DNA from 2 places in the Waltera sp. genome. Region 1 is predicted to be linked to the other one. Evidence: riboswitches for the same ligand, from Rfam matches in the RefSeq annotation. Region 1 holds a riboswitch; the other holds the start of a gene.
What was found. A riboswitch is a leader RNA that binds a small molecule or an ion and turns the genes downstream of it on or off. The one in region 1 is predicted to bind FMN.
Positions count from the first base shown of each region.

Region 2: it holds a riboswitch for FMN, as region 1 does, so the genes downstream of both, ACLTOH_RS13920 (ECF transporter S component) here and ribD (bifunctional diaminohydroxyphosphoribosylaminopyrimidine deaminase/5-amino-6-(5-phosphoribosylamino)uracil reductase RibD) in region 1, are expected to answer to the same signal.

Region 1 is NZ_JBKVQF010000034.1:2,637-6,027, forward strand. It holds gene ACLTOH_RS14305 (bifunctional 3,4-dihydroxy-2-butanone-4-phosphate synthase/GTP cyclohydrolase II) at 1-116, opposite strand, end outside; gene ACLTOH_RS14310 (riboflavin synthase) at 129-770, opposite strand; gene ribD (bifunctional diaminohydroxyphosphoribosylaminopyrimidine deaminase/5-amino-6-(5-phosphoribosylamino)uracil reductase RibD) at 734-1,858, opposite strand; FMN riboswitch at 2,010-2,124, opposite strand; gene ACLTOH_RS14320 (aldose 1-epimerase family protein) at 2,193-3,047, opposite strand; gene ACLTOH_RS14325 (RNA-binding domain-containing protein) at 3,345-3,391, opposite strand, start outside.
Region 2 is NZ_JBKVQF010000031.1:13,161-16,551, forward strand. It holds gene ACLTOH_RS13910 (Tex family protein) at 1-578, shown strand, start outside; partial or broken gene ACLTOH_RS13915 (hypothetical protein) at 487-763, opposite strand; gene ACLTOH_RS13920 (ECF transporter S component) at 876-1,613, opposite strand; FMN riboswitch at 1,713-1,850, opposite strand; gene ACLTOH_RS13925 (ABC transporter ATP-binding protein) at 2,142-2,861, shown strand; gene ACLTOH_RS13930 (efflux RND transporter periplasmic adaptor subunit) at 2,969-3,391, shown strand, end outside.

The sequences.
Region 1 (3,391 bases):
AATTCGGCAGCACAGATGAAGTCCCCCTCGTTTTCACGGTCGGGGTCATCCGTTACCAGAATGATTTTTCCTTGCTTCAGGTCTTGCAAAGCTTCGGGAATGGTATTGAAGTTCATCGTAAACTCTCCTTAAAAGCCGCAGCGCAGCAGCATTTCTTTTGTGAGCGTGTTTTGCTTCGGTGTTTCTGATGGAAGCAGCCTCTCGATATATTTTCCAACAACATCGGTTTCCAAATTGACAAAATCCCCTTTGTGCCGTTGGTTCAGGTTCGTCTGACGGACGGTGTGCGGTATCGTGGACACGGAAAAGCCCGTAGGTTCCACCGCAGCCACGGTCAGGCTGATACCGTCTATTGTGATAGAGCCTTTTTCAACGACATAGCGAAGGATCGCAGAATCTGCATGAATGATGTACCAGATAGCCGTATCGTCTTTTCGGATATTAGCAATGCGTCCGACGCCATCCACATGGCCTGCTACGATGTGTCCGCCAAAACGTCCGTTGGCCGGCATGGCACGTTCCAGATTGACAGCACTTCCAACGGTGAGCTGTGCAAGTGCAGAGCGGTTCAAGGTCTCGTGCATGACATCCGCAGCAAAGCTATCCGGGAAGAGCTGCCTGACGGTCAGACAGATGCCGTTGACGGCGATGCTGTCGCCGATCCTGGTTCCTTCCAGAACCGTTTTTGCACGAACAGTCAGTACGGCGGAATGCTGTCCCCGATTGATGGATTTTATTGTTCCGACTTCTTCCACGATTCCGGTAAACACGGGTACTCCACCTCACTTTCGATCAGGAAATCTTTGCCAAGCTGTTCCAATCGGCTGTTCTTCAGGCGGAATGCAGCATCCGGAAGCGGGACACCTGCACCCTCAATGGGTGCTTTGGCATCCCTTCCTCCGAACAGCTTCGGGGCAATGTAAGCCTGTACCTGCTGCACGATGCCGCTTTCCAGTGCAGACCAGTTCAAGGTTCCGCCGCCTTCCAGTAGAATGCTGTCGATCTGCTCCTGCCCCAGCTGTTCCATCAGTTGCAGAAGATTCACATGACCGCAATGCGCTTCCAGACAAAGGACCCGGCACCCGGCCTGTTGATATGCCGCCTGCTTCTCCGGGTCGCCGCAGCAGGTCGCAAGAATGGTCGGAACCTGTTTGGCGGTCATGACCATCTGGGATTGCAGCGGTGTCCGCAAATGTGTATCACAGATGATCCGGACGGGATCACGGCCACCCTCTATCCGGCAGGTCAGCAGTGGGTCATCTGCTAGGATGGTTCCGACTCCCACCATAATGCCGCGGAATCGGTGTCGCTGCCGTTGAACATGATTCCGGGCAATTTCCCCGGTGATCCATTTGGAAGCGCCTGTGTATGTGGCGATTTTTCCGTCCATCGTCATGGCGTATTTCATGGAAACGAAGGGGCGTTTTGTGGTGATATAGTGGAAGAACACCTTGTTCAGCGCATCGCATTCCTCTTGCAGAACATTTTCGGTCACATCTATGCCGTGTGCGCGCAGGATTGCAATTCCTTTTCCAGCCACCAGCGGATTCGGGTCAGCAGAACCCACGACCACCCGGTGAATGCCCGCGTCCAGAATCGCATCCACGCAGGGCGGCTGCTTTCCGTAATGGCAGCACGGCTCCAATGTCACATACAGGGTCGCTCCCTGCGGATCTTCGGTGCAGGATGCCAGCGCATTGCGCTCCGCATGAGCCTGACCGTATCTCTGGTGCCAGCCCTGTCCGATGGTCCTGCCCTCTTTTACGACCACGGCACCCACCATCGGGTTGGGAGATGTCCATCCGCAACCTTTTTTTGCAAGCTGCAAAGCCAGACGCATATACTCTTTGTCGTTCATCGTGTCGCCTCCAAAAGAAAAAGCCCTGAACAAAACCGTTCAGGGCAAGCCGAAAAGACACAAGGGACCCTTGTGCAAAAAAGAAAGCTCCAGAATGCAAACGCATCCCAGAGCAGCCTCCACAAGCGCAGAACCGTGCGGGCTCTGCGCTTGGTATCTTCTTTCATCCAGACTGTACTGTCGGCTTCGGAGTTTCACCGAATCATGCCTTGCGGCTCGTGGGCTATACCACCGGTAGGGAATTGCACCCTGCCCTGAAGATCTTTATAAAATTGTCTATGTATAAGACTATAATCTTTCTTTCCTTTTCTGTCAAGAGAATTTTTCTGGCTTTCTATACTGCCTCCACCGTATAATGGGCTTTCCAGATACCGCCCGGTGCAATCAGATTTCCCCACTCCCGATCTTTTAAATCTCCGGTAAAATCAGCACTGTCACAGCGTCCATACCATGGCTCTACACATATAAACGGTACATCTGCTCCCGCCAGTGACCAGACTCCAAACAATGGAGCATCCATCGTAACGGTCAGATAGGGATTTCCTTCCATGTCACAAAGAGAGACTTCATGCACATTCTGATTTTCAATCACAAGGGCATCATCATCAAACAGATGATCGGTAACTGTCAGATAACTATTTTTCAATTCATAATCCACAGTACCGTTTCCGACCAGACCATCCACAATCGTTGTACTTGTAAGCGGACCAGCTACATCAAAGCGGATTTTACAATTTTTCGGACGATTGAATGCCGGATGCCCGCCAATCGAAAACGGAAGTTCTTCCTCCGAAGGATTTTCCACCTGCCAGAGCACTTCCAGCTTATTTTCCTCGATGTGATATCCAATACGAAGGGTAAACGCATAAGGATATTTTGCCATGGTTTCCTCATTGGATTTTAATACAAACCAGAGCGTATCCTCCGTCTGAGAATCCAGCGTAAAATCCATATCGCGGGCAAATCCGTGCTGTCCCATGGTGTAAGTCTGTCCTTTGGTACGAAACTGTTTGTCTTTTACCGCTCCAACAAACGGAAACAGTACCGGTGAGGTGCGTCCCCAGAATTTTGGATCAGCTTTCCACATATATTCTTTTCCGGTATTTTTACGGACCAGAGATTTTAATTCTGCCCCATGTTCCTCCACTTCGATTGCAATGAGTTCATTCTCAAGCTTATGTCTTGCCATATGTTCCATCTCCTCTGATTCTATAAATTACGCGTTACCGCTTCACTTTTTCTCTCCCTGTCCATTTTATCTTATGCTATTTTACCGAGGTTTGTCAATGGACTGAATTTGCGAAGAAGTAGCAACAGATACTAAATCTTCAAGTGCAAGCACTCTAGGTTCCTCCGGATTACTGTCTCTGTTTACAATAGTGTTAATCTGCTTTGGTATATTTTTATTCACAAGCTCAGGGAAAACCACTCTGACATACATTCACTCCTTTACACTTTTGCTGATATACTTTTTCAGAATTACAGTTTATTCTATAATCTCCCAATACCCATTTTTCGGTGAACCATGACGAA
Region 2 (3,391 bases), on a different contig from region 1:
CAAAGAAACGGGAAGAGCAGAAAGGTAAGACCGTAAGAGTGCATAATACCAATACCGCTATGGGCAAGGCTCTGGCAGCGGCCATGGGTGGTGTGAGCTTTGATAATTCTGCAGAAACTTCTACAAAGAAAAATGCACCGGCAGTACAGAATGCATCAAATGATGCAAAAGATATTTCCGGACTGGAAAAGCGTATTAAGAATAAGAAACTGCTGGCAGAAGAGCTGGGAATCGGCGAGATCACGCTGACAGATATCCTGAAGGAACTGGAGAAGCCGGGCAGAGATCCCAGAGACGATATGCCGAAGCCGATCCTGCGCAGTGATGTTCTGGATATGAAGGATTTAAAGCCCGGCATGATTCTGAAAGGAACCGTGCGTAATGTCATTGACTTTGGTGTGTTCGTGGATATCGGTGTCCATCAGGACGGACTGGTGCACATCTCCCAGATCACCGACCGCTATATCAAGCATCCGCTGGAAGCTGTCAGCGTCGGAGATATTGTGGATGTGCAGGTATTGACTGTGGATGTGGCGAAGAAACGTATCGGTCTGACCATGAAGATCCAGAAGCAGTAATGTTATGACCCGCCCCGATATGAGCATAAAAGTGGGATGATAATCCCACGATATGCGAATAGAGGGCAGGGTGCTATGTGCCAGTGGCACATGTTTAGCACGGACCGAAGCGGAGCGGAGAAGTGGGAATGCGTAGCACGGAACAATCTGCAGGCATCAAAGTCGGGGGCTTTTGACCCCAACATCGTATTATCATAAGAAGAAAGAGGGATAACACAGCAAAATGTTATTCCTCTTTCTTCTTATGATTTTATAACCAATAACACCAAACGATACGAAAAGTGAAATAGATCTTTATTATGCCTTATGACCTGTTTTGATAATAGGGCTTAAAGGCTTGTAGATGAGCAGTGTCACAACAGAGACCAGCGTTCCCTTGATGAGATTCATGGGAGCCACACATGCCACCACGAAGCTTACAATGCTGCCTTCCTTTGCCAGCGGATTGACTTCGGTACCCATTGCCAGGATGGCATCCAGAGGCATTCCGTAGAACTTGGAGAAGGCGGGAAGCAGATATACGGCATTGAATGCGGTACCGAATATCGTCATGACCAGTGTACCGGCAATGCAGGCAAGGATGGCGTTTTTCTTAGTTTTCTTAAAGGAATACACAGCGGAGGCAGGGATGATCAGGCTGCAGCCCACTACGAAATTCGCCAGATCGCCGATGAAAGCGGTAGAGGTACCTTTTATGCACAGCTTCAGCAGTATCTTCACGAATTCCATCATGACACCTGCTACGGGACCGAAAGCAAAGGAACCGACTAAGATCGGCAGCTCACTGAAGTCCATTTTATAGAAGCCGGGGGCAAAAAAGATGGGGAAGTCCAGCACATGCAGGATCATGGCGATGGCGGAAAACATACCGATCATGGCAAGCTTTCTGGTGTTGAAGATCGGCTCAGAAACTCCGTTTTTCTTCTGGGCACTCTTTTCCAGCACCACAGCCACCAGGAAACACCCCACGATGACCGCTAGGAAGATGACTACATAGGCCACATTTTCAGTTACAGTTTGCATTAGTTTGTTCATTTCAGAACTCCTTTCCTATGAGAAAATCAAGGAAAGTCTTCAAAAAAAGCCCCGGAATACAAGCTTCCGGGGCATGGGTATCACAAAAAAATATAAGTGATACGTCTTCTTTCATCCAGACTGTACTGTTGGTTCCGGATTCACACCGGATCAGCCGCAGAATGCATCTGCGGGTCGCGGACTTAAGGATGACCTATTACCGCCAGTAGGGAATTGCACCCAACCCTGAAGAACTTTACCTTATGCATGGAATATAACACTTTGTGAACATATTGTCAATATAGAAAATCTTTAGAATTTTCCCAACATTTTTTTCGGATTTCCCTGTTATAGTAGCTGTACTAACTATTCAGAACCGCATGCGCAAAATCGCCCTTCCAGAGCTTTCCTTTTGCATGACTCTGAATAGTTGCAAATACTTATAGAAATGTGTTGACACTCAATAGATATTATTGTATTATGCAAACAGTACAGTGACACAATGAAGAATACACAGAAAATGTATCATGAAATGGGAGTATGTGAGGAATGAGTGCATTAGTAGAGATCAAAGATGTGTGCAAGGTTTACAATCCTGGGGAAAATGAGGTGCGGGCATTGGATCATGTGAGCCTGACCATCGACGAACAGGAATTTGTGGCCATCATCGGACATTCCGGAAGCGGTAAGTCCACGCTGATGAATATGCTGGGATGCCTGGATGTGCCCACCAGTGGAGAATATTGGCTCCATGGACAGGATGTATCCGCATTGACAGACGATGAACTGTCGGATATCCGCAACCGGGAGATCGGCTTTATTTTCCAGGGATTCAATCTGATCCCCAATCTGACTGCGGTGGAAAATGTAGAACTGCCACTGATCTACCGGGGAGTATCCAGAAGTGTACGGCAGGAGCTTTCCAGAGAAGCACTGAAAAAGGTGGGACTGGAACACCGTATGGATCATAAGCCTTCGGAGATGTCGGGAGGACAACAGCAGAGAGTGGCCATTGCCCGAGCTATTGCTCAGGCACCACCGGTGATCCTGGCGGATGAACCTACCGGCAATCTGGACTCCAATTCCACAAAAGAGATCATGGATATTCTGAAAGGTTTACATAATGAGGGAAGAACAGTCATCCTGATTACCCATGACAATGATATTGCGGCACAGGCAAAACGGGTGATCAAGATCAAGGACGGCAAAGTGGAATCCGATTCCGGACAGATCGTTCCGGTGGAGGAGCTGCAGACAGCAGGAGCGTAGTGGAAAATAAATCTTTCACATGCAATGCCATGCCACCGGTCACGGCTAACAAATTATGAAAAGATAAGAGTATGAATGAATATAGAAAGGATCATAAGTGAGGGATCATGGAACAGCAGGAAAAAACAGAACAGGCACTGAGTGCTAAAAAAATCAAGGAAATGAAGAAAGCAGAAAAGAGAAAGCAAAAAGAAGCAAAAAAGGAACAGAAGGCAAAGAACCCAAGCAAAAAGCGTAAAAAAGCACCTGTTATTATTGCGGCTATCATAATTGTACTGATCGTGATACGCATGGTAAGCTGTGCGTTTTCCGGCAATGCTGGAGTGATGGTAAGCACCACTAATGCATTTCGCGGAGACATCGAAGAAAATGTCAGCACCAGCGGAAAAGTAGCCAGTGAGGAAAAGACCGTTTTATTTGCTCCGGTCAGCGGAAGATTAAGCGAGATCAATGTGGCAGCCGGAGATGCCGTCAAGGCAGGAGATGTCCTGATGACCTACGACATGGATCAGATGGAACAGCGCCTGCAG